DNA from 2 places in the Clostridium kluyveri DSM 555 genome. Region 2 is predicted to be linked to the other one. Evidence: predicted binding sites of a transcription regulator. Region 2 holds the regulator's gene; the other holds the start of a gene.
The links. Region 2 encodes CtsR, which represses protease genes until heat stress. Its sites were predicted from a motif close to AAGGTCAANNAAGGTCAAAT; they were not measured.

Region 1 (3,665 bases), 1.2 Mb from region 2:
CCATAGGCTCTCCTTTTCCATATGAAATTTTCAAGGTACAAGCCGCTCATTGCGGCGAAAAGTATTTACTAAAATCATCACCTTGCCTTTGTATTGATTTTCTGTTCCCGCCGTACCTGTTCCAGAATATCGGCGGGGATACGGTCAACAAGACGCTGGATATTATGTAGTTCACTTTCCAGCCTTGCCTGTTTCGCTGGCTTTGGCCCGGACTTCCAGCTTCTTGTTTTCCGCTATCAAATCGTCAATCGTAACCCGGTATTTTTTAAGCTGACCGCTGAAATTTTCCATCTGCGGGAACCACTTTTTCAGCAGGGTGAGGGCTTCCTCCTTTTTCTTTCCGGCGTTGATAGGATTGATACCGTCCAGCGCCATTTCAATGGCTCTTGCCTGTTTGGAGAGGGAAACGGCCTGTTTGAATAATCGTGTCGGGATATGCTTACGACCTGTTTGAAATGCGCTTTCTCCACACTCCAATTCCGGGTATTTCTCCACCATGTAAGCGTAAAAATCGTCCTGCCATCTGGATAGGCTGGCCCGGTTGCCTAAAATCTCTTTGGCAGATAGGCGGTTATCCTCCGTCAGCGGTACAAAGGTGAGGTGCATATGGGGCGTTCGCTCGTCCATATGTACCACCGCCGACACGATATTGTCCCGGCCTACCCGCTGGATAAGGAAGTCAGCCGCCCTCTGGAAAAACGCCGCCGTTTCTCTTGGGGATTTCCCCTTAAAAAATTCCGGGCTGGCAGTTATCAGGGTATCCACAAACCGAGTGCTGTCCTTGCGGGTGCGGCACCCGGCCTGTTCGATACGGTTTTGAATGAAGTGGTAATAGCGTCCCTCCGGTTTTACGATATGGAAGTTGTACCTGCTCCGGCTGGTGTCTATGTCCGGGTTGCTGGCGTACTGTTCTTTCTGGCGTTCGTGGTGGGCTTCCAGCGGCCTTGCCGGGTTGCCCTTGTGCTTTTCAAAGCGTAAGATTGCGTGTTGCGGCAATATCTATCAATCCTCCCTTCGGTGACGGTTAGAAGCCTGTTTTCCGGGGTGGGAGTACAAACATACAGCCCACCCCGGAACGGCTTCCAGAAACCTTGTGATACCGGGCTTTTCCAGCCCTTATTTGTCCGCTTTGTTCCGTTTGTTTCGATTGCTTTTGTTCTTCTGCTTGCGGTGTACCTCTTTGGCACAGACTTCACAGTATTTTGCCCGGTTGGAGCCGGGGACGAAAGCCGCCCCGCAAACGGCGCACCGCTTCACATCACCGCTATGGAAAAACTCTGTTTCCAGCGGCAGAACCGCATGGCGGAACCATGTACAGCAGACGGAATAGGAAATGCTTTGGACGCAGACACATTCCTCCCCATCGTCCAGCATAAGGCAGTTGCCGTTATCGTAATTGCAGCACTCCCGGCGTATCAGGGCGTTGACCCTCTTGCGCTGTCCCGGCGTCATGCGGGGCAGAGAGCCGTCCGGCCTGCGCTCGATTGGCTTTAGTTTATCTCTCATGGGTATCCTCCGTTTTCATTGTCCTTTGCCGTTTTTCCCGAAAGCCGTTCCTGCCCCATTCCTGCGGCGTATTTCCTGCATTGGCACGCTCCCCAGCAACTTCGGACCAACGTGGCCCGAAGTGCGGTTCATGGCAGTGCTTCCCCTGCGGGTGGTATCCCTTTCGGACGGTCATTCACTTGTATTGTCCATCGATGAACTAACTCAAGTGTATACTTTTTTGACCGCCCCTCCCGTATATCCACAAGGTTGGAAAACGGGCCGAAAATGAAAAAATTCCATGCTTGTGGAAAGGTATGGTATAATGAGAACAGGCAGAAAACTGAAGCAGGGAAAGGAGGATACGGTTATGAATGTGGCCTTGACGATACAGGAACGGTTAAAGGATTTGCGGGTGGAACGGGGCCTTACGCTGGAGCAGTTGGAACAGCGGACAGGCATTTCAAAATCCGCTTTGGGCAGCTATGAAACAGAGGATTACAAGGACATCAGCCACACCAGAATTGTGACGCTGGCGAAATTCTACAGCGTGTCCGCCGATTACCTGGTTGGGGCTGACAGAAAACAAAAAACACCCAAACGCCGATCTTGCAGACCTGCGTTTGAGTGATGGCATGATAGACCTATTGAAAAGCGGGGCAATCAACACCCGGCCTCTTTGTGAAATGGCGGCGCATAAGGATTTTGTGAAGCTGCTGGCCGACATTGAGATTTATGTGGACGGCATTGCCAGTATGCAAGTACAGAACCTAAACGCCTATGTCAATCTGGCGAGGGACACCATAGAAAAAAAGTACCGCCCCGTTGCCGTCCGCTCCATTCTACTGCAAAATCGGCTCCGCTACATTGCGATAATCGTTAGTTTTTCGGTGGCTCTGCCCCCGCACCCCCGACCTCCTCCAAAGAACAGAGAAAACCAAACGGCGAAAGGCGTTGTCAATGGGAATGTGGAATAGCGGACGGAACGGAGCATATGCCTCAAAAGCCCATTGACATAAGCAGAAGCCCACACTAAACAGCAAGGTTCCCATGTCCTTTCACATGGGAACCTCTGCCACACGGCGAGTGGGGGGAGTTCCAGAGGTGGAACGCCTCTGGATACCTTGCGGCACTTCGGGCCAAGTTGGCCCGAAGAATTTGGATTGTGAAGGCAATGAAAATGATGTATAATTAACCCGGAAATAGCGCTAAACAGAAATTTGTTGGGCAGTTTTAACTGCTGATAATTTATAATAATAACGGGAGGAAAAGAATAATGGAATATTCTGCTATTGCATTAGTGTTTGTTGCCGGGCTACTGGCATATAACGAAATTTCTACATTGAAAAAAGTGATTCGAAATCAGGAAAAGCGGCTAAATCAATTAGCAAAACTGACAGGTCATGAGGATTTATCTTCATATTCGGTTTCTGATCAATTAAAAGAGCAAGTGATTCAGTTGAAACGGGAGGGTAAAACAATCCAGGCAATAAAAAAAATACGGGAACAGACCCAAATGGATTTAGTTGAAGCAAAACAATATGTTGACGAATTGGATTAAACCTGATTTATCAACATGAGCAGCTTATGGGTATAACGAGAAGTCGATAAATTTTAATTTACGGTATTCCTTTTGGGTTTTCATATACGCCCTGTCCGCTGATGAAAGCGGACTGTCCTTTGCGGCTCCACTCCGCAAATTCCCGCCCGCTTTCCTGCCGCTTAAAACGCCTTTGCCCTCCACGGCGGCAACGGCGTTTTCACGGCAACGCTTACAGAGCGTATAACACACTACACTTTGCTCCGCAAAGTTGTGTGCCAAGGGGCAATCCCCACAACAAAAAAGGCTGCATATTCCCTCTGCGAGAACATGCAGCCCTTTTGTTGTCAGCAGCCCGTTTCACGGTCTGCGTGTAGTTCCTTGTAAACTGACCTAAGTGGAATTGTAAATACCACATAGTTTTTGCACCAAAATATAGAAGACAGATAATATATGGAAAGATAAAATCAGATATGGGAGTAATACTAAGAAAATTGTGTGAACATAAGGATGTAGAAATTATTGAAGCAAATGCATGTAGGGATCACATACATATGCTTGTAAGTATACCGCCTAAATTAAGTGTACCACAGTTTATGGGATATCTTAAAGGAAAAAGTTCATTAATGATTTTTGATAG
Region 2 (27,064 bases):
TTTCACTCTTCCAAACTGCAAAATCCATAGGATTTTTTTTTCTTTCATCTATATCTATTCTAGCTCCTGATTGAAGTTGTTCAATATTTTGTCCTGAAAGCTTGCCATAATTATTAAACTTTTTTGCATTAAAATATACATCACCATCTACTGAATAAGCATAACCTTTATCTATTAAATCCTGTATAAACTCAATTATCTTAGATATATAAAGTGTAGCCCTTGGATTTACTGTAGCTCTTTTTATATTTAAAGCATCTGCATCCCTGTAATATTCATCTATAAATCTATCTCCAAGCTGCTGTACAGTTATGTTCTCATCATTTGCTTTCTTTATCATTTTATCATCTATGTCAGTAAAATTTTGTACAAAATTTACCTTATAACCTTTATATTCAAAATATCGCCTTACAGTATCAAACACAACAAAAGTTCTGGCATTACCTATATGGAAAAAATTGTACACTGTAGGGCCACATACATACATTTTTATTTCTCCTGGAATCAAAGGAACAAATTCTTCTTTTCTTCTAGTCATTGTATTAAAAATTCTCACTAACCTTTATACCTCCCTTAGTCTTATCCGTATACCATCTACTAATATCATATAATTAATATCATAAAATGTTTAATTTTAATTCCTTAAATATTTTATCACATTATTAGAACTTATTTAAGCCCCATTCATATACTGTCCATTATTCTTTAATATAAACAGAACCTGCAGCTTATATTAAGTACATAAAACTGCAAGGTTCCATCTTAAATTTATATATATTTATGTGTTTTAAATATATTTTCTGCTATAATTAAATCTTCAGGTGTAGTTATCTTTATATTATCATAACTTCCTTCATATAAATAAACCATATTTCCAAAGTATTCCGCTACTGTAGTATCATCAGTAACTTGAACTTTATTGTTTGCAAGTTTCTTATGGCAATCATAAATTAAATTATAGTCAAAACACTGGGGCGTTTGAACTATAAATAATTCCTTCCTTACCAACGTTTTATAACTAAATCCTTCTTTGCCTTTAATCTTTATGGTATCTTTAGGTACAACTCCACAGGCACAAGCCCCATACATATTAGAATATTTTATTCCATCTTCAATTATCCTATCTGTAACAAATGGTCTTGCTCCATCATGAATTAAAACTACGCTGCAATTCTCCAACACTTTTAATGCATTAAACACCGAATGCTGCCGTTCCTTTCCTCCGCTAACTATTTTAACCACTTTGTCAAAATTATACTTTTTAACTATCTCTTGTTTACAATATTCAATTTCATCTTCAGCACATACTAATACAATTTTATCCACTAATGGATTTTTTGAAAATACACTAATAGAATAATACAATATTGGTTTACCTTGAATACAAATAAATTGTTTATTAATTGGCATTTTCATTCTTTTTCCCTTACCTGCAGCTACAATGACGGCATAGTTACTTTTCATAAGGTTGTAACTCCTCTTTTTGTTTTGCAAATATCATTCTTCCCGCTGCAGTTTGTAGTACAGATGTTACTACTACATCTTTTGTTTCTCCTATAGACTTTTTTCCTCCCTCTATAACTATCATGGTACCATCATCTAAATAAGCTATACCCTGTCCTGATTCTTTTCCATCTTTAATTATCTGAACATTCATTTCTTCTCCAGGAAGTACCACAGGTTTTACTGCATTAGCAAGTTCATTTATATTCAGTACCGGTACTCCCTGAAATTCCGCAACCTTATTTAAATTATAATCATTTGTTACTACCTTGCCATTTAACACCTGTGAAAGCTTCAAAAGTTTACTATCCACTTCAGCAATGTTAGGAAAGTCTTTTTCATATATTTGGACATCAATGTTTAGTTCTTTTTGTATTTTATTTAATACATCCAGTCCCCTTCTTCCTCTGGTTCTCTTTAATCCATCTGAAGAATCTGCTATATGTCTCAATTCTGCTAATACAAAATCTGGAATTATTAATGGTCCTTCAACAAATCCAGTTTGACATATATCAAATATTCTGCCATCTATTATTACAGAAGTATCCAAAACCTTAGGATATACCTTTTGTTCACACTCATCTTTAACTTTCTTGTCTTTATTAATTCCTTGAACTCTCCTATACCCTATATTATATAGCAAGGACATAAGTTCTTCTCTCTTTCTTATGGCTATATTAGCTCCCAGAGCAGCCATAAGTATAGCTACCACCACTGCTAACATAGCTCCTACAATAGGCACCTTCGCCAATAAATTGAGAAATACTGATGATATAAGAAGGCCTATTAACGCTCCTACCACTCCTAATAGTATTTCTGTTGCAGGAAGTTTTTGAATATTTTTTTCAATATAATCCATAATCTTCATAATAACTGAATTAATCCAAGGTGATATTAAAAATAATATAATTCCAAAAAACAAAGTTAATAAAATTAAAAATAAGATCTTTTTTATAGGATTATCACTTACATAAAATATTTGGGTAAAATACTCAGAATTTATAACAACATCTCCTACCAAATATCCTAATATTAAGCCTATTATTGTAAAAAGCCCTCTAAGTATCTTTTTTAACAACAAATACACCTCCTTATACGTTAATTACATTTTTTTCATTTTATTTACTTAATATAATATATTAAGTGGACACTTTTTTCAATAAAACTAGTTTTATTTAATAAATTATTTACTTAAATAATTTATTTAATCAATATATCTGTATAAAAATAATCCTCAAGTAGCATTTTATATACAATTCCCCCTATCAATAATGGGACTATTAGTTTATTATATATATAAAGCAAATTTCATAGATTTATAAATACATTTTACGGAAACTATTGTTTATATAAGTTATATAGTATAATTTGTAATTTAAATATATATTTATTGTTAGTAAAATATGGTATTATAGAACTTAAGAATAAATTTATTTTACTAACAAATTTCTCTGACACTACATTTAAATATTGTAGATAATATGCTAAATCTATATAAGGAGTTGAACTGGATGAAAGATATAATATTTGACGACTTTCAAAATGCTGTAAATGAATCATTATTAAGACATAAGAGTATTTTAGATATAATTACTAAATTTCAAGAATCAAATGCCCGGATAAACAGAGCCATCGCAAAATCTGTTACCAATTGTGGATGCATAGAAGTTTGCGCTAAAAAACAGCACCTATCTGAAGACAACACTTTAAATATTGAATTTTTAAAAAATTGTTTAAATACACATACAAAAGGCTCTCTGTGTGATAACTGTAGAGATGTGATACAAAATGAAATAGGAAATAATCTATTTTATCTTACTTCTTTGTGTAATATACTTGATTTAAACCTATACGATATACTTTTAAAAGAATATGATAAAATAAATACTTTAGGAAAATATTCTTTTAGATAATTTTTAGCACAAAATAATATTTAATATTATTTTGTGCTAAAATTTATTATCTATCATAATCTGTTCTCTAAGTCTCCTCAACCCATTTTTTATTGCTCTAGCTCTAGCTTCACCTATTCCTTCAACCCTATCAAGGTCTTCATAAGAGGCTTCCATAATCTCTTTAAGTTCCTTAAAATTTTTAACTAGATTATCCATTACAGTAGCCGGTATTCTAGGAATTTTACTTAACATTCTATATCCTCTTGGTGATATAAGCGTATCAACCAATGGCACTCCCACATATCCCATAGCTCTAGAAATAAAATCAAGATTTAAAACATCGTCAGAGCTTATTTCTTGAATCTGCCTATATATTTCATCATAATCCATATCAGTTTGACAATAATCTCTTATCATAAATATTCCATCTCGCTCTACACTTTTAATAAGTTCATTTAATTGCATAGAAATTAATCTTCCTTCATTCCCTAACTCACATATGTATATTTCAATTTCAGATACTATTCTCATTACCATTTCAGTTCTTTGAATAGCTGTCATTACATCAAATAATGTAACTATATCTTGAAATTCAAGAATATTAAGATTATTAACAACTCTATCTAATACAGCTACATATTTCTCTAAAGTTTGAAGTGCCTGATTGGCTCTTCCAAGCATAACACTGCTGTCCCTCAAAACATATTTAATATGTCCCCTATATACCGTTATAACATTTCTTCTCTGAGAAATTGCAATAACTATAACTCCTGTTTGTTTGGCCACTCTATCCGCTGTCCTATGCCTTGTTCCAGTTTCAAAGGTAGGAATAGTTGAATCTGGAATAAGCTGAGTATTTGCATATAGTATCTTTTTTAAATCACTGCTGAGTATTATAGCACCATCCATTTTTGCAAGTTCATATATATAAGAAGGACTATATTCTGAGTTAATGGCAAATCCACCATCTACTACTTTTAATATCTGTTCACTATCTCCAAGCACTATAAGTCCTCCAGTTTTAGCTCTCAATATATTTTCGAGCCCTTCTCTAAGCTGAGTTCCAGGAGCTAAAAGCTTTAATATACTTTTAAGTTCCTTTTCTTTTTCTAATCTCAAAATTATCACCCTAATCAAAAAACTTTATTTAAGGATTCCTTCAAAGAAGATACACCTATAATATTTATTTTCTTATTATTTATTTTCTCTTTATTTCTACTTGGTATTAATATATTTTTAAATCCCATTTTTTCTGCTTCACTTACAATCCTATCGCAGAAAGATACTGGCCTAATTTCACCTGTGAGGCCTACTTCTCCTACTGCCAAAAGATTATCTAAACTCATTTCTTTAGATTTAGAACTGGATATAAGAGCCAGTGCTAATCCTAAATCTCCAAATGTACCTTCTAATTTGAGTCCTCCTACTACATTAGCATAAACATCACAATTATAAAATGGAATTTTAATCTTTTTTTCTAATACTGCTAAAATTAAATTTAATCTGGATATATCCACTCCTACTGCTGTTCTTCTTGGAATAACTGCCCTAGTCTCACTAACTAAAGCTTGTATTTCAACTAATATAGGTCTTCTGCCTTCCATTATCCCAATAACTATAGAGCCTTCTTTCTGAAAGTCCCTTTCTCCTAAAAATGCTGCAGAAGGATTAGATATTTGCCTGAGTCCATGCTCTGCCATTTCAAATACACCAATTTCACTTGTGGTACCAAATCGGTTTTTTACCGTTCTAAGTATTCTAAACTCTTCAGTTCTTTCCCCTTCAAAAGATAGTACCGTATCAACTATATGTTCTAATACCCTAGGACCTGCAAGTTCACCCTGTTTTGTAACATGTGCCACTATAAAAAAAGATATACTATTTGACTTTCCTATACGCATAATATGATTGGAGGTTTCTCTAACTTGAGATACACTCCCTGGCGCAGAACTTACATACTCTTTAAATAAAGTTTGTATAGAATCTATGACTACAAAGGTAGGTTTATTTTTTTCTATATGACTTTCTATTTTATCTAAATTAGTCTCAGAAATCACATAAAGATTATTTGATAAGGAGTTAAGCCTATCACCTCGCATTTTTATCTGCTCTTCCGATTCTTCTCCGGAAACATATAGTACTTTTTCATATTTATCTGCAATATTACTAGCCGCTTGTAAAAGTAATGTGGATTTGCCAATACCAGGAGCCCCCGATATGAGTGTAATAGAACCTCTAACAATACCTCCTCCAAGAACTCTATTTAATTCCATTATGCCGGTATCAAGTCTTTCATGCTCACCAGATTTTATATCATTTATGCTTTTTGGCATACTTTCAAATCCTAGATTTGAAAAACATGCTCCTTTAGTTGGTTTAAGTTCCTCTATCATGCTATTCCAATTATTACAACTAGGACATTTCCCTAACCACTTTGGAGATTGATATCCACATTGTTGACATATAAAGATAGTTTTCTTCTTTACCATGTAATTATCTCCTCCTATATAAGATATAATTATACAGTATAATTATATAGTTTTGTGAAAAATTATATAATTTTTTTAAAACTATTTAAAATTCCATAAAAATAAGCCCCATACTCTCTATCAAGAGTGGAGCTTATTTAAATTTGTTTTTAATCAACTTTATTAAAAGTCAACTCTTCTCCTTGAACAGCTACTTCCACTTTATCTCCTCTTTTAACATTACCCTTTAACATTTCTTCTGAAAGTTTGTCTTCTACGGTTTTAGTTATAGCCCTTCTAAGAGGTCTGGCTCCATAAGTTATATCAAATCCTTCTTTTGCTAACAATTCTTGTGCTTTTTCGTTGAAATTAATATCTATGTCCTTCTCTTTAAGTCTCATAGAAACATCATTTAACATAATCTTTACTATCTGTTTTAAATCATCTTCTTGTAATTGGTGGAATACTATAATATCGTCAATCCTATTTAAAAATTCAGGTCTAAAAGAAGTTTTCAACTCTTCCATTATATTGTCTTTCATTTTATCATATTCATCTTGTTTTTCATTATCACTTACAATAGTGAATCCCATAGATTTTTGCTTTTTAATGGTAGATACCCCTACATTGGATGTCATTATAATTATAGTATTCTTAAAGTTTATAGTTTTTCCTTTTCCATCCGTCAATCTTCCATCCTCAAGTATTTGCAGCAGTATATTAAATACCTCAGGATGTGCTTTTTCGATTTCATCAAACAGTACTACTGAGTAAGGATTTCTTCTTACCTTTTCCGTAAGCTGTCCTCCCTCATCATATCCTACATATCCTGGAGGAGATCCTATAAGTTTAGATACGGTGTGTTTTTCCATATATTCAGACATATCAATCCTTATAAGATTATTTTCATCACCAAACATAGCCTCTGCCAGTGCTTTGGATAGTTCAGTTTTTCCAACCCCCGTAGGTCCTAAAAATATAAATGAACCTATAGGTCTTTTAGGATCCTTCAGTCCAACCCTAGACCTTCTTACTGCCCTTGCTATAGATTTAACTGCTTCATCCTGACCTATCACCCTTTTATGAAGAATGTCTTCTAATTTTAGTAATCTCTGTAATTCTTTTTCGGTTAATTTTTCCACAGGTACATTAGTCCACTGTGACACTACAGAAGCAATTTTTTCTTCTCCTACTAATAATGTAGATACTTCTTTTTTAGTCTTCCAGTTAGTTTTTAAGCCTTCTAACTTATCCTTCAATTCTTTTTCTATATCTCTTAACTTAGCAGCCTTTTCAAAATCTTGTAATCTAATGGAGTCTTCTTTTTCTTTAGTTGCTTTTTCCAATTCAACTTCTAAATTCTTTAAATCCGGCGGAGCAATCAAATTTTGTATTCTTACTTTAGCAGCCGCTTCATCAATAAGGTCAATAGCCTTATCCGGTAAATATCTATCTGTAATATATCTATCAGACAAATTTACTGCAGCCTCAATAGCTTCGTCCGTTATTTTCACTCTGTGATGGGCTTCATATTTATCTCTTAAACCTTTCAATATCAAGACTGCTTCTTCTTTAGTAGGTTCTCCTACTAATATAGGCTGAAATCTTCTCTCAAGGGCAGCATCTTTTTCTATATACTTCCTATATTCATCTATAGTGGTTGCTCCTATACATTGTATTTCTCCTCTAGCCAAAGCCGGCTTTAATATGTTAGAAGCATCTATAGCTCCTTCTGCAGCTCCAGCTCCTATTATGGTATGAATTTCATCTATAAATAATATTACATTCCCTGATTTCCTTATCTCTTCCATAACTTTTTTAAGTCTTTCTTCAAATTCGCCCCTGTATTTGGAACCTGCTATCATTGAAGAAAGATCCAAAGTAACTACTCTTTTTCCTTTTAAAAGTTCAGGTATATTGGCTGCCACTATTTTTTCTGCCAATCCTTCTGCTATGGCTGTCTTACCTACCCCTGGATCTCCTATAAGACAAGGATTGTTTTTAGTTCTTCTGCTTAATATTTCCAAAACTCTCTGAGTTTCTTTTTCTCTACCTATAACTGGATCCAATTTTCCCTCCCTGGCCATATCAGTTAAGTCTCTGCCAAATTGATCCAAGGTTGGAGTAGGCTCTCCATTTTCTTTTTTAGAATTATTTGAACTAACAGATTGTTCTCCTGAAAGAGAATCTATAAGCTGTTTTCTTAATTTATTAAAATCAGCACCTAAATTATTTAAAATAGTAAACGCAACCCCTTCTGCCTCTCTAATCAACGCAAGCAGAATGTGTTCTGGACTAATATAGTTGTGATTTAAATTTCTAGCTTCAAATAAGCTCAACTCCAAAAGTCTTTTTGTTCTCGGAGTAAGAGGTATTTCCTTATTGTATAAATCAATCTCTCCTCTGCCTTCATACTCTTCTATAAAACTTCTTACTGTTTCTATAGTAATATTCATGTTATTTAAAAAGTTCTTAGCTATTCCATCCTCTTTCAATACTCCCAAAAGTATATGCTCTGTACCCACATAACCATGTTGGAGTGCTTGTGCCTCTTCTTGAGCATAAATTAATACCTTTTGTGCTCTTTCTGTAAATCTTCCAAACATCATAATGTATTTCACTCTCCTTTTTAAGCTGTGTTTACAGCCAATTTTTCTCTAACAAATTTAGCCCTATTAAAGTCTCTATCCTTATTTGATAGACTCTCTCCGTATATTTTCTGTATTGTAGCCGGCTGGGATTCCACCAAGAGTTTATTTAAAGTTATACCATTTACATCTTTAATTATCCCCATCTCTACTCCTAATCTTACATCTGATAAAAGCTTTAAACATTCACTTGAGTTTAGAAGCACTGCAGATTTCAATACTCCAAGTGCTCTATAAATTTTATCTTCTAACTCATATTTATATTTCTTCATAAGATTCTCTCTGGAAATTATCTCTTGATTTATTATTTGAAGAACTAAAGCTTTTAAATTACTTAATATCTCTTCTTCACTGCGGCCTAAAGTTACCTGATTGGAAATCTGATATATATTTCCTATAGCTTTTGAACCTTCGCCATATAATCCTCTAATAGTCATACCAACTTGAGCTAATGCATTTAAAAATCCATTTATTTGATTATTTAAAGAAAGTGAAGGTAAATGAAGCATGACAGAAGCTCTAAGTCCCGTTCCTACATTAGTAGGGCATGCTGTTAAATATCCTAGTTTTTCATCAAAAGCATATTCCAAATTTTCTTCTAACAAATCGTCTATTTTTTCACTTACATCATATACCTCCTCCAAATTTAGACCTCCTGTTATACATTGGATTCTCACATGATCCTCTTCATTTATCATAATACTTATGGTTTCCTTATCATCTAATATAAAAGCTGCTTTAGACGAATTATCTATCAAATTTTTACTTATAAGATGCTTTTCCAGATAAATATTTTTCTCATTATCATTTTTATCCCATAAATAATTACTCTTAAACTTTTCCTCCGTATTTGAAAATGTATAAAAGGCATTTTCTACATTTTTAATTACTTTTTTACTTTCTTCTATATTTAATTTATGTGAAAAGGGAATTTTAGCTAAATTTCTGGCTAATCTTATCCTACTGCTTATTACCAAGCCATAGTTATGATTTTCATAAGTAGTCACCCAATTATTCATAACTACTCCTCCTTTTTGCTGTCTTTATTTAAATGAATTTGTTTTTCAATCTCTTTTATTTTATCTCTTATAGTGGCAGCTTTTTCATATTCCTCTAAAGATACTGCTTTTTGAAGGTCTTCTTTTAATTTGAGAAGATTTTTTTTCTCTATAATATTTTTCCCTGTTTTTTTAGGAACTTTACCCGTATGATCTAAATTTGCCTGCACTCTTTTAATTATTGGTTCTAAAATATTAGTAAAATTTTTATAACACTCACTGCATCCTACAAGCCCCGTCTTTTTGAATTCACTATAGGATGTATTGCAGTTTTTACAACGTATGTCGAAAGTTTTGTATTGCTCATTATTTCCGCTACTCATATAATCCATAATTCCGCTTAAAATATTCTGAAATCCAAATGAAGAAACAAAATCTATTGAGGGTACAAAACTCAATTCTCCTTTTTCCTTTGCACACTTTTCACACAAATTGATCTCTTGTTTATGTCCATTTATTATTTTCGTCACATGAACTGTGGCATCATTTTTTTTACATATATCACAAAGCATATTATCACTCCCACACATGTAAATATAATATTATAATAATATTATATCACATATTTATCTATTAATAACAAATTTAGGGGTATTGAATATAACAAGCATCAAGGCTTTCAATATATCTGCTCTTAATTTATTCTTATTTTCCATCATAGTATTTAATGTTCTGTCATTTATAACTGCCTTTAATATTATGGTCTCTCTCTCTGTTATAATTTCTTCTTCAAATAATCCCTCTATAATTTGTGCTCCCGCATTATAAGTTATACTATCTCCTATTCTTTCTATTATAATATCAAGTAAATTCTTATTGCAGTTAATCTCTACTTTCTTTATAATTATATAGCCTCCTCCTCCTCGTTTACTCTCTATATAATATCCTTTATCCATAGTAAATCTAGTAGTTAATACATAATTTATCTGTGAAGGGGCACAACTAAAATGGTTTGCTAATTCATTTCTTCCAATCTGAAGCTCATCATTATTATTACTATTATTAAACATATCCTTTATAAATTCTTCTATTATATCTGATAATCTTGCCAACTTATCACCTTCTTGACTTTGACTTTCTTTGACTTTCTTTAATAATATTATTAATTATATATTAAATCAACATTCAAATATATTTAAATTCAGTATTTTTTAATCAAATACCAAATTTAAATATATTTTTCCCCATATTTCTAAGATATACTATGATTTTATATTGTATTTACACTTTTTATCTCTCCTAAATGTGATGTATCTCCATACAACAAAATATTATAGCATCCATTCTCTATTTCAACCTCACTTAAACTTGCTTGATGAATATAAGAACCTTCCCACAATTCATCTAAAGGTCTATTTTCAAAATACGCCATCATAATTCTTAATATTACAGTATGAGTTACAATTAGGATACTTTTGCCTTCATATTTACTAATAATCTCCTTAATTAGAGATACAACTCTGGTTTTTACCTGTGCAAAACTTTCTCCTGTATCAGGAACATATATCTTAGGGTTTGTCCAGAAATTATTAAGTTGTTCTGGATTTCTCTCTCGAGCTTGTTCTTTAGTTAATCCTCCCCATTCTCCTATATCTATCTCCATGAGTCTGTCATCCTTTATTATAGGTATATTTCTCTGTGCTGCTACTATTCTAGAAGTTTTTACCGCTCTTTCTAATGGACTTGAATATATTATATCAAAATTTATATTCTCCATTCTATTTTTTAATAAATTCGCCTGTTCAATACCTTTCTTAGTCAAAGGTGAATCTTTCATGCCGCCCTGCATTTTTCTCTCTATATTCCATATAGTTTCCCCATGTCTTACTAAATACAATTTAACCATATTATTTATCTCCTTTTAATTTAAGAAATTATATAATAAAAATTTATATACACTCTTATAATTTTTTATTATATCATATAATTCGCTAAAAATTATACTTCAATCTATATTTTTAAATGCTCTTATACAATGTCTGTTTCCATCGGAAACTTTACTTGAACTAATTACAAAATTTTTGTTCTCTAACATATTACATATAATTTTTATATTTTCATCATCATTTTTATCTATAATTATGGTTAAATCATCATCTCTATTCACTATTGACATATAATCTTGTATACTGCTATAATCTTGCAAAGCAATTTTGCCCATTATGTTCATTTTGTATTTTGACATAAAATCTCTCCTTAAATTAACTACATTATACTAGCCAATAAAATTATTATTTAATTTAGTAAATAAAAATATTCATATTACTAAACTTAAAAAGGACTGCTGCACTAATTTTTTCAGCGCAACAGTCTTCTTCTTCAAGCTTTAATTTATTCATCCTTAACTTTTACATTTTTCCTGGATTCTATTATTTTATTAGCTTGAGCAGGTGGAACTTCTTCATATCTTTCAAATCTCATAGTAAAATCTCCTCTAGCCTGAGTCATAGATCTCAAATCCGTAGCATATCTAAACATTTCTGATTGAGGCACTTCTGCTATTATTACTTGATTCTCTCCAGAAGAATTCATTCCAAGAACTCTTCCTCTTTTTTTGTTTATATCTCCTATTATATCTCCCATATAATATTCAGGAACAGATACCTCTAAATGTACAATTGGCTCTAACAGCACAGGTTGTGCTTCTAGAAGGCCTTTTTTATATGCAATAGATGCAGCTGTCTTAAACGCCATTTCTGAAGAATCTACAGGATGGAAAGAACCATCATGAAGAGTAGCTTTTAGCCTTATGACAGGATATCCAGCTAGAACTCCTTGACTTATGCATTCTCTAAGTCCTTTTTCAACAGCTGGTATATACTGCCTTGGTACTACACCTCCCACTATTTTATCCACAAACTCCAAATCATCTTCTCCATCTACCCTAGGTTCAAATTTAATTTTTACATCTCCATATTGTCCGTGTCCCCCAGACTGTTTCTTATGTTTACCTTGTACATCAGAAACTTTTTTTATAGTTTCCCTATAAGGTATTTTTGGATCTTGTAAGATAACATCTACACCAAATTTAGATTTCAATTTACAAGATATTATATCTGTATGTGTTTCTCCCATTCCAAAAATTATTACCTCTGCATTTTCCATATCCCTAGTCACTTTAAAGGTAGGATCTTCTTCCAATAATTTATTTAATCCACTTAATATCTTATCTTCATCATTTTTTGATTTAGGCAAAACTGCTTTTGCTATTACCTCTGGTGGAAATTTGATATCCTCAAACATAACAGGAGATGAAACTTCACATAGGGTATCTCCCGTACTTGTAAATTGTAATTTGGCCACAGCACCCAAATCACCTGCTATTATTTGAGATGCAGCTATTTGTTGTTTACCCTTTAAAAAATACATAGACCCTATTTTTTCACTTTTATCTTTTTTAACATTATACACCGTCATATCAGATCTAAGCTTTCCTGTCATAACCCTAAACAAAGATAACTTTCCTACAAAAGGATCTGCTATAGTCTTAAAAACAAATGCTGAAAAAGGTTCTTTTTCATCTATCTTAATTGTAACTTCAGAATTATCTTTTAAATTCTTAGCGATAATAGATTCCACATCTGCTGGAGATGGAAAACACTGAACTATATTCTCAAGCAGAGTTTCCACCCCTATTACATTGGCAGCAGAGCCACACATTACAGGGACTACATCTCCTTTAGTGCAGCCATTTATAAGTCCCGTATAGATATCTTCATCACTTAAAGTACCCTCATTAAAATATTTATCTAAAAGTTCTTCGTCTGTTTCTGCCACGGCCTCCATAATCATATTTTTACAATCATCAATTTTTTCCACAATATCCTCTGGAATATCAATATCCTTCATTGTTTTGCTTGTTTCATCAAATATCTTAGCTTTTCCCGAAATAACGTTTACAATACCCTTGAAATTATTTTCTTTCCCTATAGGATATTGTATAGGCACCACGGATAAACCAAACTTTTCTTTTAAATCAGCTAATACTTTATCAAAATCTGAATTTTCTCTATCTAATTTATTTATATAAAACGCCCTTGGAAGTTTTTCCTTATTTACATGATTCCAAGACTTTTCAGTTCCTACTTGGATTCCTGACACACCTGATACAACAATCATAGCTAAATCAACTGCTCTTAATCCTTGAAAAGTTTCTCCTATAAAATCAAAATACCCTGGTATGTCAACCAAATTTATTTTTATATCTTTCCATTCACATGAAGCTATTGAGGCTGATACAGATATTTGTCTTTTCTTTTCTTCTGGATCATAATCACTAGTTGTATTTCCATCCTCAATTTTTCCTAATCTGTCTATAGTTTTCGTATGGTAAAGTATCGCTTCTGTCAATGTAGTCTTTCCAGAACCACTATGTCCAATAATTCCTATGTTTCTTAAATTTTTTGTTGAATATGTTTTCATAGGCAATTCCTCCTTGTACTTTACATTTAATTTATATATTTTACTTCATTAATTATACTCTATTTATATAATATTCTACTTAATAATTAAAAATCCCTTTTAAAAATTAAATAATTTTCATAATAATTTTTATTATGCTTCTATTTTAAGCATATATTACATTTTATTCAATGATAAAATGTATTCAAAACTTCCATATAATATGTTTGAATACATATATTTCATTAAATGTATCGTAGAAAAATCTTGCTCTATTGGAACACTAGAAGAACTTATCCATGCGCATAGCAGTGCTCTTTCACTTTAAAGAAGATAGAAATATTAGCACTGGCAGCGTTCGGATAAATCTAAATATAAAAAACGAGTAACAAAATTGTTACTCGTTTTGGTGGAGATAAAGAGATTCGAACTCTTGACCCTCTGCGTGCAAGGCAGATGCTCTCCCAGCTGAGCTATACCCCCATATGGTGGACCTTCAGGGACTCGAACCCCGGACCAACCGGTTATGAGCCGGTTGCTCTAACCAACTGAGCTAAAGATCCTTATTCTTTATCCGGCAGCGACCTGCTCTCCCACAGGGCCTCCCCTGCAGTACCATGGGCACTGTGGAACTTAACCTTCCTGTTCGAAATGGTAAGGGGTGTTGCCTCCACGTTATTGCCACCAGATTTTCAAAGCGTTTTCTTACTACAGTTTTATATTATACTGTCATTCCCACCGCCTGTCAATACTTTTCTTCAGAAAATTTATATCCTCTGAAAATTGCACAGTAAATATTATTTGGTCAAGCCCTCGACCTATTAGTATCAGTCAGCTTAACATGTTGCCATGCTTACACCCCTGACCTATCTCCTCCTCTTCTCGGAGGGGTCTTACTGGCTTTCGCCATGGGAAATCTTGTCTTGGGGTGGGCTTCACACTTAGATGCTTTCAGCGTTTATCCCTTCCCGACTTAGCTACCCAGCTGTGCTCCTGGCGGAACAACTGGTTCACCAGCGGTCAGTCCATCCCGGTCCTCTCGTACTAGGGACAGCTCCCCTCAAATTTCCTACGCCCGCGACGGATAGGGACCGAACTGTCTCACGACGTTCTGAACCCAGCTCGCGTGCCGCTTTAATGGGCGAACAGCCCAACCCTTGGGACCTACTCCAGCCCCAGGATGCGACGAGCCGACATCGAGGTGCCAAACCTCCCCGTCGATGTGAACTCTTGGGGGAGATCAGCCTGTTATCCCCGAGGTAGCTTTTATCCGTTGAGCGATGGCCCTCCCACGAGGTACCACCGGATCACTAAGCCCGACTTTCGTCCCTGCTCCACCTGTGTGTGTCACAGTCAAGCTCCCTTCTGCCTTTGCACTCTACGAAGAATTTCCAACCCTTCTGAGGGAACCTTTGTACGCCTCCGTTACTCTTTTGGAGGCGACCGCCCCAGTCAAACTGCCCGCCTATCATTGTCCCGTGTCCAGTTTCATGCACTCCGGTTAGAATTCCAGTACTGCCAGGGTGGTATCCCAACGTTGACTCCAGAAATGCTGGCGCACTTCCTTCTCTGCCTCCCACCTATCCTGTACAGGTAATACCAAAATTCAGTGATAAACTGCAGTAAAGCTCTACGGGGTCTTTCCGTCCAATCGCGGGTAGCAAGCATCTTCACTTGCACTTCAATTTCGCCGGATTTGTTGTTGAGACAGTGCCCAAATCATTACGCCATTCGTGCGGGTCGGAACTTACCCGACAAGGAATTTCGCTACCTTAGGACCGTTATAGTTACGGCCGCCGTTTACTGGGGCTTAAGTTCTTGCCTTCGCTTGCGCTAAGCAGTCCCCTTAACCTTCCAGCACCGGGCAGGCGTCAGCCCCTATACTTCAGCTTTCGCTTTAGCAGAGACCTGTGTTTTTGATAAACAGTTGCTTGGGCCTTTTCTCTGCGGCCTCTTTCGAGGCACTCCTTTTCCCTAAGTTACGGAGTCAATTTGCCGAGTTCCTTAACAACAATTCTTCCGATGGTCTTAGGATTCTCTCCTCACCTACCTGTGTCGGTTTGCGGTACGGGCACATCCCTGCTCCATAGAGACTTTTCTTGGCAGTGTGAAATCAGATACTCGTCCTTGCGGACTCCCCTTCAAAGCCCAGGATTATCGGACATACGGCTTTTCCTTTATGTCCTCCCTCACTCCTTGGACACACATCCATTCGTGTGCACATCCTATCCTTCTGCGTCATCCCTTCTGTTCTTTTTCGCAAAAATGTGGTACCGGAATCTCAACCGGTTGTCCATCGCCTACGCCTTTCGGCCTCGGCTTAGGTCCCGACTTACCCTGGGCGGACGAACCTTCCCCAGGAAACCTTAGGTTTTCGACCAATAAGATTCTCACTTATTTCTCGCTACTTATGCCAGCATTCTCTCTCCTGCACTGTCCACCATTCCTTCCGGTATGGCTTCTCCCTGTGCAGCATGCTCCCCTACCGCCCTTTCAGGCCCATAGCTTCGGTGGTAAGTTTTAGCCCCGGACATCTTCGGCGCATGACCTCTTGACTAGTGAGCTATTACGCACTCTTTAAATGTATGGCTGCTTCTAAGCCAACATCCTAGTTGTCTTCGAAATCACACATCCTTTTCCACTTAACTTACACTTCGGGACCTTAGCTGTTGGTCTGGGCTTTTTCCCTTTTGACTACGGATCTTATCATTCGCAGTCTGACTGCCGGGATTCAAGTATATGGCATTCGGAGTTTGATAAGGTTCGGTAACTGTTGTCAGCCCCTACCCCAGTCAGTGCTCTACCTCCATTACTCACTCCCGACGCTAGCCCTAAAGCTATTTCGGGGAGAACCAGCTATCTCCGAGTTCGATTGGAATTTCTCCGCTATCCACAGCTCATCCCATGGTTTTTCAACACCAACGTGGTTCGGTCCTCCACGAAATTTTACTTCCGCTTCAACCTGGCCATGGATAGGTCACCCGGTTTCGGGTCTACGGCATACAACTCCCCGCCCTTTTCAGACTCGGTTTCCCTTCGGCTCCGTACCTTAAGTACTTAACCTTGCTGCATACCGTAACTCGCTGGCTCGTTCTACAAAAAGCACGCCGTCGTACTTTAACGTACTTCGACTGTTTGTGGACACACGGTTTCAGGTTCTATTTCACTCCCCTCCCGGGGTTCTTTTCACCTTTCCCTCACGGTACTCCTCCTCTATCGGTCACCAGGTAGTATTTAGCCTTGGGAGGTGGTCCTCCCTGCTTCCCACAAGGTTTCTCGTGTCTCGTGGTACTCCGGTACAGGTTATTTTGCTTCTGCTTTTCACTTACAGGGCTTTTACCTTCTGCGGCTCAACTTTCCAGTTGAATTCACTTAAGCTTCCACATTTTTTATCACCTGACCTCTACCCCGGAAACAAGTTTCCGGTTTGGGCTCTTTCCCTTTCGCTCGCCGCTACTTAGAAAATCGATTTTTCTTTCTCTTCCTCCGGGTACTTAGATGTTTCAGTTCCCCGGGTTTTCCCCTGCATACCTATATATTCAGCATGCAGTACCTATTGTTTTATAGGTGGGTTTCCCCATTCGGACATCTCTGGTTCTCTGGCTATTTGCGCCTACCCAGAGCTTTTCGCAGCTTATCACGTCCTTCTTCGGCTCCTGGTGCCAAGGCATCCTCCATGCGCCCTTTGTAGCTTGACCTGATAATTTAGTCCAAATCTTCGATTTGGTGCCTAAATTGCACTCCTCAGCCTTAGCTGAGTGAGTTTCATTAAAAAATTACTGCTAACTTCGCACAGCTTCGTCAAGCCTTTCCCTGCGGTGCTCATTTACACAAGTAAACTCTGCTCCTCACTCAAGTCCTTCCTCGCTCTGCCCGTTATCACTAATTTTCTTTGTCCTACGTAAATATAATTAAAACTTTATTCTCAATTATATTGATATAGGAACTACATCTTATTAAAATAAGCATAAACTCATTTATACTTACTACTACAAAGGTTATTTCTAACCTTAGCTTTACTTCTTTTATTTACTGTGCAATTTTCAAAGGACAAAACTCCAATTGTACAATGCTCAATTCACATTTCACAATTGAAAATACATAATTTATAAATACAATTTACAATTAATTAGAATAAAATGTCAATGTCTATTAATAATTACTCACTTTTTAAAAATTAAAAGACATTATTTGGTGGGCTTAAATGGACTCGAACCATCGACCTCACGCTTATCAGGCGTGCGCTCTAACCAGCTGAGCTATAAGCCCATATGGTGGAGATAAAGAGATTCGAACTCTTGACCCCCTGCGTGCAAGGCAGGTGCTCTCCCAGCTGAGCTATACCCCCAAATCAAAAATTAGAAGGATATAAATAATCCCTCAAAATTAAACAGAATAAAGGGCAACTTATTTATCTCAAATTTCAGCTTTTAAGGCAGGTTTTTTCCCGGCCTTTCGACTCCTTAGAAAGGAGGTGATCCAGCCGCAGGTTCTCCTACGGCTACCTTGTTACGACTTCACCCCAATCACTAACCCCACCTTCGGCCGCGTCCTCCTTGGTTAGACTACGGACTTCGGGTGTTGCCAGCTCTCATGGTGTGACGGGCGGTGTGTACAAGACCCGGGAACGTATTCACCGCGACATGCTGATTCGCGATTACTAGCAACTCCAACTTCATGCAGGCGGGTTTCAGCCTGCAATCCGAACTGGGGGCAGTTTTTGAGATTTGCTCCTCCTCGCGGTATTGCTTCTCTCTGTTCTGCCCATTGTAGCACGTGTGTTGCCCTGGACATAAGGGGCATGATGATTTGACGTCATCCCCACCTTCCTCCACGTTAACCGCGGCAGTCTCGTTAGGGTGCCCACCTTTACGTGCTGGCAACTAACGACAGGGGTTGCGCTCGTTGCAGGACTTAACCTAACATCTCACGACACGAGCTGACGACAACCATGCACCACCTGTCTCCCTGCCCCGTAGGGCTTCCTCCATTACGAGTCATTCAGGGGATGTCAAGTCCAGGTAAGGTTCTTCGCGTTGCTTCGAATTAAACCACATGCTCCGCTGCTTGTGCGGGTCCCCGTCAATTCCTTTGAGTTTTAATCTTGCGATCGTACTTCCCAGGCGGAGTACTTATTGTGTTTACTGCGGCACAGGGGGGGTCGATACCCCCTACACCTAGTACTCATCGTTTACGGCGTGGACTACCAGGGTATCTAATCCTGTTTGCTACCCACGCTTTCGTGCCTCAGCGTCAGTTACAGTCCAGAGAACCGCCTTCGCCACTGGTGTTCTTCCTAATCTCTACGCATTTCACCGCTACACTAGGAATTCCGTTCTCCTCTCCTGCACTCTAGATATCCAGTTTGAAATGCACTGCCCGGGTTAAGCCCGGGTCTTTCACATCTCACTTAAATATCCGCCTGCACACCCTTTACGCCCAGTAATTCCGGACAACGCTCGCCACCTACGTATTACCGCGGCTGCTGGCACGTAGTTAGCCGTGGCTTCCTCTTCCGGTACCGTCATTATCGTCCCGGATGACAGAGCTTTACGATCCGAAAACCTTCTTCACTCACGCGGCGTTGCTGCATCAGGGTTTCCCCCATTGTGCAATATTCCCCACTGCTGCCTCCCGTAGGAGTCTGGACCGTATCTCAGTTCCAATGTGGCCGTTCACCCTCTCAGGTCGGCTACGCATCGTCGCCTTGGGGGGCTTTTATCCCTCCAACTAGCTAATGCGACGCGGGCCCATCTCAAAGCGGATTGCTCCTTTAAGGTATTTATCATGCGATTTTTACCTTCTATGCGGTATTAATCTCCCTTTCGAGAGGCTATCCCCCTCTTTGAGGCAGGTTACCCACGTGTTACTCACCCGTCCGCCGCTATCCCACCCCCGAAGGGGCTTCCTCGCTCGACTTGCATGTGTTAGGCACGCCGCCAGCGTTCGTCCTGAGCCAGGATCAAACTCTTATTTTAAAAGTTTTATTTGACTCTGTTGAAAATTACTATTAGCTTCGCCCAGCTTCGTTAAATGCCTCATTCCGGTGCTCAATTACATAAGTAAGTTCCGCTCCTCATTCAGCCTTTTCCTCGCTGTACTCGCTACTAGCAATTTTAGTATATCTCTTCCAGTAAAGTACCGGATAAACATACTTCATTACGAAATTACTCTCTCTACTGCTCTCGCAGCTCAAAAGAATTGCTGGTTTATTCTTAATAAATAAGTTTACCTATCTTCCTCATTCTGTTTAATTTTCAAGGATCATATGCCATTTCTCTTCAATGGCTTTTGTAGTTTATCATATATTCTCAACTTTGTCAATAAATTTAAAAAGGTTTTTTATATTTTTCATAAACATAAGCCACTTATGAACTTAATGACATTTGATATAATACCACAACTTAATTTTTGTTCTATACACATAACCATCATATATTCTACTTATCTAATTAATTCTACTAATTTCTACAAAAAACTATTATATTCATATAAAGATACGCTAGGAAACGTTATCGTATATACTTTACATTAACTCTAAATAAAAAAGAAAAACTTACTGTAAAAGTTAGTCTTTCTTTTAAAATACCCTCTACTAATTACATATCATTCACTATTTCTTTAAACATATTTCCTCTTATTTCAAAATTAGCAAACATATCAAAACTAGCACAAGCAGGAGACAAAGTAACTACATCACCCCTACATGATACTTTCCTTGCTGAATTTACAGCTTCAACTAAAGAATTGGCCATTATGATTGGTATGTGAACATGTTTTTTAAGTTCAAGATTTTCAAAGGCTTCTTTTATTTTATATTTCGTAGCTCCCATAAGTACTAAAGTTTTAATTTTCGAATATCCCTCTTCTGCTAAGATATCAAAAGGTATTTTTTTATCATATCCACCAGCTATTAATATTACAGGTTTTTCAAAAGCTTTAAGACCCGCTAATGTCCTAGTAGGACTTGAAGCGATAGAATCATTATAATATTTTACTCCGTTTATTTCTCTTACAAATTCACATCTATGCTCTACTCCTGAAAAAGTAGTAGCAATTTCTCTCATACTTTCAATATTTACATCATCTTTTAGAGCACAAAAAGCTGCCAAAAGATTTTCTACATTGTGCATTCCTTTAAGCTTAATTTCTGATAGTTTACATACTTCATCTCCATCTATACACAAACTATCCTTATTTAAATATCCTCCTTTATTTAACTTTTCTTTAATGCTAAATTGTCTTACTTTTCCCAAAGCTTCTCCTGTCATAGAATTTGTTAACTCATTGTCTTTATTTAATACTAATAAATCTGAATTAGACTGATATTTAAATATATTCTTTTTAGCCATTATATATTCTTCCATATCTTTATGAATATCCAGATGATTAGGACTTACATTGGTTATAACTGCCACTTCAGGTGAAATATTCATAGTCATTAATTGAAAACTGGACAACTCAATTACAACTCTATCATCAGGTGTTATTTCTTCTACCTCAGAAAATAAGGGAGTACCTATATTTCCGCCTATCCAACTTTTATATCCCTGCTTTTTCAAAATATTATACATAAGCGTAGTAGTTGTGGTTTTTCCGTCACTTCCAGTTACACCATATATTTTAGCAGGACAATATCTAATAAATTCTTCCATTTCAGATGTTATATAGGCACCCTTTTCTTTAGCTTTTACAAAGGCTGGACTATCTATCCTCATGGAAGGTGTTTTAAATATTATATCAAAATCACTTAAATCATTAAGATATTTTTCACCCAATACCAAATCTACATTTTTTTCTTTTAATTCTCTAGCTACCTCTCCAATCTCATCTGGACTTTTTTTATCGAAAGCACTCACTCTAGCACCTAATTTTAATAAAAAATCAATTAAAGGTTTATTACTTATTCCTATTCCCACTACCCCTATTTTTTTACATTTTATGAATTGTTTAAAGTCATCAAAATTTCTTTTCATTTAAAAACCTCCAAAATAAGCCTATTACAATCAAATAATTCAAGGGTTCAGGTGAGTTCACTTATGAGAAATGTTTTTCTTCATCTAACCCTTACAACAACTTACCCAAACACGCAGCAGTACTCATCTCTCATTTAAAAAGATGGGAATATATCTAATTGCTGCCTTTGGATAAACCTATACCTGATTATATAATAACATAATATTTTATAAAAGCATATGATGGCAATGCAAATATTGGAAATAAAACAGATATGATTTTATGAAAAATATAATATATATCTATATTTAAGATGAAATTGTCTAGTAAAATCAAAATTATATGAAAATACTTAATTTAATGATTTTATATTTCACTATTGAAAATTATCATTCACTTGTGATATACTCTAGTTGTGTCGTAAGAAAACATTAATATAATTCCCCAAGTTTTAATTAAACATATAACATATCCCCATGATTAAACCCTAATTTACCGGACGAAAGTCCGGTAAATTTTTGCTGTAGAATACTTATTGACATGCAATTAAAATAGCTTATAGTAAATACTGATAATAAATAAAAATAGCATCATGCCAATTTCACTGTCTCTTATAAAGATAATAAAATTAACATGATACACCTATTAAAACTGTATTTTTTCTTTTATGAAGTCTTTCAATTCATCTATTTTTACTCTAAATTGTTTCATAGTATCCCTATCTCTTATAGTAACAGTATCATTATCCATAGTATCAAAATCTATAGTTATACAATATGGCGTACCAATTTCATCTTCTCTTCTATATCTTTTGCCTATACTCCCAGCATCATCATAATCCACATTAAAATCTTTCCTCAGCATATTATAAACATCCAGAGCTTTCTCCGACAATTTTTTACTTAAAGGTAAAATCGCGACTTTAAAGGGAGCTATGGCAGGATGAAAATGCATTACCGTTCTTACATCTCCTCCTTCTAGTTCTTCTTCATCATAGGCATCAACTAAAAATGCAAGTACTGCTCTGTCAGCTCCTACAGAAGGTTCTATACAATAAGGTATATACCTTTCATTAGTAACTGGATTTAAATAAGTCATGTCTTTTCCCGAACGATTTTGATGTTGAGTTAAATCATAATCAGTTCTATCTGCTATACCCCAAAGTTCTCCCCATCCAAATGGAAATAAATATTCAATATCTGAAGTGGCGTTACTATAATGAGAAAGTTCTTCCTTTTCATGGACTCTAAATCTTATATTCTCTTCTTTTATACCGAGTTTCAATAAAAATTTCCAGCAATACTCCTTCCAGTAATTATGCCATTCTAAATCAGTACCAGGTTCGCAGAAAAATTCCAATTCCATCTGTTCAAATTCCCTAGTTCTAAAAGTAAAGTTTCCTGGAGTTATTTCATTTCTAAAAGCCTTTCCTATCTGAGCTATTCCAAAAGGTATTTTTTTTCTACTTGTTCTCTGGACATTTTTAAAATTCACAAATATCCCCTGTGCTGTTTCTGGCCTTAAATATATTTCTGCTTTCGAATCCTCCGTAACTCCTTGAAAAGTCTTGAACATAAGATTAAACTGTCTGATGTCTGTAAAATTTGTTTTTCCACAATCAGGACAAACAATGTTATTATCATCTATATACTCTTTTAATTTTTCATTGTTCCAACCATCTGCACTAGCTTTTTCTACACCCTTTGAAGTCATGTGTTCTTCAACTAATTTATCAGCTCTAAATCTTGATTTACATTCTTTACAATCCATAAGTGGATCTGAAAAATTTCCTACATGACCTGAAGCAACCCAGACTTCATTATTCATAAGTATAGCACAGTCTATACCCACATTGTACTGACTTTCATGTACAAACTTTTGCCACCACGCTTTTTTTACGTTATTCTTTAATTCTACTCCAATAGGACCATAGTCCCATGTATTAGCCAATCCTCCATATATATCCGATCCTGGATATACAAATCCCCTATTCTTAGCTAAAGCTACTATCTTATCCATAGTTTTCTCAAAAGGCATAAATTATTTCTCCTTCCCGTAATCAATTTAAATTATATTTAGATTTTTAAGTATAAAAAAAGCCCGCCTTCAAGGGACGAATTTCATATCCGCGGTTCCACCCTTTTTAGCACAAGCTCATCTTTTAAATATATAACTCCAAAGTTCCTTCACAATAAAATCTCAGTTGTTCACACCATCCACAACTTCTCTTTCCACCTAGAGACTTAAATTGTTACTATCCTTTATCAAAGCAACCTATTAAATTATAGTACCTATCTGTTAATTACTACATGTAAATATAACTAAGTAAGCTTTTAACCATTACAAAAAATAAAATGGCTCCGTGGAGAGGATTCGAACCTCCAGCCCTTCGGTTAACAGCCGAATGCTCCACCATTGAGCTACCACGGAAGAACTCACATGTATTATTATATCACGCAATTTAAAAAATGCAATATTTTTTTACTAATAAATCTAAAAATTTATGGATTTTAAATTTTTATGCTATAACATCAAGTGATTCTTAAATTAAGATAAAGTTTACTTGTTAAGGAATATTTTCTACTGTTGACTTGGCTTCATAGTAGGAAATAATATGACATCTCTTATAGAATAAGAATTCGTAAGAAACATTATAATTCTATCCAGACCTATTCCAAGTCCTCCCGTAGGAGGCATACCTATTTCAAGAGCATTTATAAAATCTTCATCCATCATATAAGCTTCATCATCCCCTAATTCTCTTTCTCTTATCTGCTGCATAAATCTTTCCCTCTGCACTATAGGATCATTTAACTCTGAATATGCATTACATACCTCTCTACCAAATATAAAGCCCTCAAATCTCTCAGTATATTTATCATTTCCTCTTTTCTTTTTAGTTAAAGGTGATATTTCAACAGGATAATCCATTACAAAAGTTGGTTGAATAAATTTATGTTCACAAAATTCTTCAAACATTCCTACTAATATATCCCCTTTTGTACAATCCTTTAATTCTTTTTTAAGTTCAATATTTTTTTCAACAGCAATCTTTCTAGCTTCGTCATCACTTTCAACTTCATTAAAATCTACTTTCGTAAATTGTTTAACTGCATCTACCATAGTAATTCTATTCCAAGGAGGCTTAAAGTCTATTTCCGTATCCTGATATATAACTTTTGTAGTACCAAGCACCTTTTCACATACATATGCCAGCATATTCTCAGTTAATTCCATCATATCATTATAATCTGAAAAAGCTTCATATAATTCCATAGCTGTAAATTCAGGATTATGCCTTACATCTATTCCTTCGTTTCTAAAATTTTTACCTATCTCATATACCTTTTCAAATCCACCTACTATTAGCCTTTTTAAATATAATTCAGTTGCTATTCTTAAATACATGTCTATATCCAAAGCATTATGATGAGTTATAAATGGCTTAGCAGCTGCTCCTCCAGCTATTGATGACAGTATTGGTGTCTCTACCTCTATGTAATCTCTACCATCTAAAAATTCTCTTATAGCTCTTATTACAGCAGTCCTCTTTAAAAAGGTATCTCTAACATCCTGATTTATTATCAAATCTACATACCTTTGTCTATACCTTAAATCTGGATCCTTAAGTCCATGCCATTTCTCTGGAAGAGGTTTAAGTGATTTAGCTGCAAGTTGAAAATCCGTAATATGAATTGATACTTCTCCGGTCCTAGTCTTAAAAACCTTGCCACTTACAGATAAAATGTCTCCTATATCATAGGATTTATATTCCTTTAATTTTTCTTCTCCTACATCATTTATCTTTATATACAGTTGAATTTTACCATATCTATCATACAAATCTGAAAATCCAGCCTTTCCATGAACTCTTTTAGACATTAGTCTTCCAGCCACAGTAACATCCGTGCCATCTAAAGTTTCATAGTTATCTTTTATTTCTTTTGAAGTATGGGTTCTCTCAACCTTATATACCTCAAAGGGATCTTTATTTTGCTCTTGTAAATTTTTAAACTTTTGTATCCTCTCCCTTATCAATTGATTGAAATTCTCTTCCAGTACATGTAAATTTTTTTCCTCTTTTGCCATTGATATTACCCTCCAAATTATCTTCTTATATTAAGTATCTTGTACTTACTAACTCCATCTGGGACCTGTATTTCAATTACATCTCCAGGTTTTTTCCCCACAAGTCCTTTACCTACAGGGGATTCATTTGATATTTTATTATTAATAGGATCTGCTTCCGCAGACCCCACAATTAAGTATTCTACTTCTTCATCTAAATCATAATCCTTAACTTTTACAATTGAGCCTATACCTACTATATCTAATGGAACCTCATCTTCATCTACCATGCTGGCATTCTTAAGCATATTTTCTAGTTGTACTATTCTACCTTCTACAAATGCTTGTTCGTTTTTAGCACTATCATATTCTGAATTTTCACTTAAATCTCCAAAGGAAAGAGCTACTTTAATCTTTTCAGTGATTTCTTTTCTCTTGACTGTCTTTAAATATTCTAATTCATTTTCCAGCTTTTTTATGCCTTCATAGGTCATAACATATTTTTTTAATCCGCTCATTCTATTCTCCCCTTTTAATAATTTATAAAAATTCTCCTATACCCCATTAATGTCTTAAAATCTTTAATATATCTTGCCTTATTTACGCTAATTATCATTTAAGTAATTATAAAACAGCACTATTACAATGTCAACATTTTCAAAATTTAATTAAAATATTATAGATTTCAATATATCTATAATATTAATACATTTTTATTAAACTTTATTTTGTCTAAAAATATGCCATTATAATTTAAAGATTTTTTTACATCTCGCTCATCCATCTGTGAAAGTATAGATCCTAAAAGTTCAAATGATACTTCTTTATATTTAAATTCCCAAGGAACTTTATAGCTAATATCGTTTACTATATTATTATTACTATATGGTATATAACTATTATCTACATACCACACATATTTATTATTACTCATAGTTATTCTTCTAGATGTTATTATAAAATCTGCATTTTTAAAAGAAAATTTTATATCAGAAGTAATTATAGGTGTAACTCCATAATTTGCTATAATATATTCGCTTATATCATTTACTTTTGTGATCTTTTTA

Region 1: the regulator CtsR is predicted to act here: its motif matches at 1,715-1,734, upstream of CKL_RS19935 (cysteine-rich VLP domain-containing protein).

What each region holds. Positions count from the first base shown of each region.
Region 1 is NC_009706.1:2,931,908-2,935,572, forward strand. Features, by position in the region: gene CKL_RS14000 (hypothetical protein) at 1-4, opposite strand, end outside; partial or broken gene mobV (MobV family relaxase) at 78-996, opposite strand; gene CKL_RS19935 (cysteine-rich VLP domain-containing protein) at 1,117-1,506, opposite strand; gene CKL_RS21375 (hypothetical protein) at 1,756-1,974, shown strand; partial or broken gene CKL_RS14015 (helix-turn-helix domain-containing protein) at 1,901-2,309, shown strand; gene CKL_RS20915 (hypothetical protein) at 2,536-2,676, shown strand; gene CKL_RS14020 (50S ribosomal protein L7/L12) at 2,762-3,046, shown strand; partial or broken gene tnpA (IS200/IS605 family transposase) at 3,421-3,665, shown strand, end outside.
Region 2 is NC_009706.1:164,867-191,930, reverse strand. Features, by position in the region: gene cysS (cysteine--tRNA ligase) at 1-556, opposite strand, end outside; gene ispD (2-C-methyl-D-erythritol 4-phosphate cytidylyltransferase) at 769-1,464, opposite strand; gene CKL_RS00975 (PIN/TRAM domain-containing protein) at 1,454-2,581, opposite strand; gene CKL_RS00970 (nucleoside triphosphate pyrophosphohydrolase family protein) at 3,015-3,416, shown strand; gene disA (DNA integrity scanning diadenylate cyclase DisA) at 3,453-4,517, opposite strand; gene radA (DNA repair protein RadA) at 4,532-5,887, opposite strand; gene CKL_RS00955 (ATP-dependent Clp protease ATP-binding subunit) at 6,037-8,475, opposite strand; gene CKL_RS00950 (protein arginine kinase) at 8,496-9,533, opposite strand; gene CKL_RS00945 (UvrB/UvrC motif-containing protein) at 9,536-10,084, opposite strand; gene CKL_RS00940 (CtsR family transcriptional regulator) at 10,139-10,624, opposite strand; gene CKL_RS00935 (histidine phosphatase family protein) at 10,783-11,418, opposite strand; gene CKL_RS00930 (hypothetical protein) at 11,518-11,757, opposite strand; gene fusA (elongation factor G) at 11,904-13,994, opposite strand; tRNA gene CKL_RS00920 (tRNA-Ala) at 14,381-14,456, opposite strand; tRNA gene CKL_RS00915 (tRNA-Ile) at 14,460-14,536, opposite strand; rRNA gene rrf (5S ribosomal RNA) at 14,546-14,662, opposite strand; rRNA gene CKL_RS00905 (23S ribosomal RNA) at 14,775-17,671, opposite strand; tRNA gene CKL_RS00900 (tRNA-Ile) at 18,166-18,242, opposite strand; tRNA gene CKL_RS00895 (tRNA-Ala) at 18,246-18,321, opposite strand; rRNA gene CKL_RS00890 (16S ribosomal RNA) at 18,441-19,951, opposite strand; gene murD (UDP-N-acetylmuramoyl-L-alanine--D-glutamate ligase) at 20,573-21,949, opposite strand; gene CKL_RS00880 (glycine--tRNA ligase) at 22,575-23,966, opposite strand; tRNA gene CKL_RS00875 (tRNA-Asn) at 24,285-24,359, opposite strand; gene lysS (lysine--tRNA ligase) at 24,510-26,018, opposite strand; gene greA (transcription elongation factor GreA) at 26,036-26,515, opposite strand; gene CKL_RS00860 (hypothetical protein) at 26,692-27,064, opposite strand, start outside.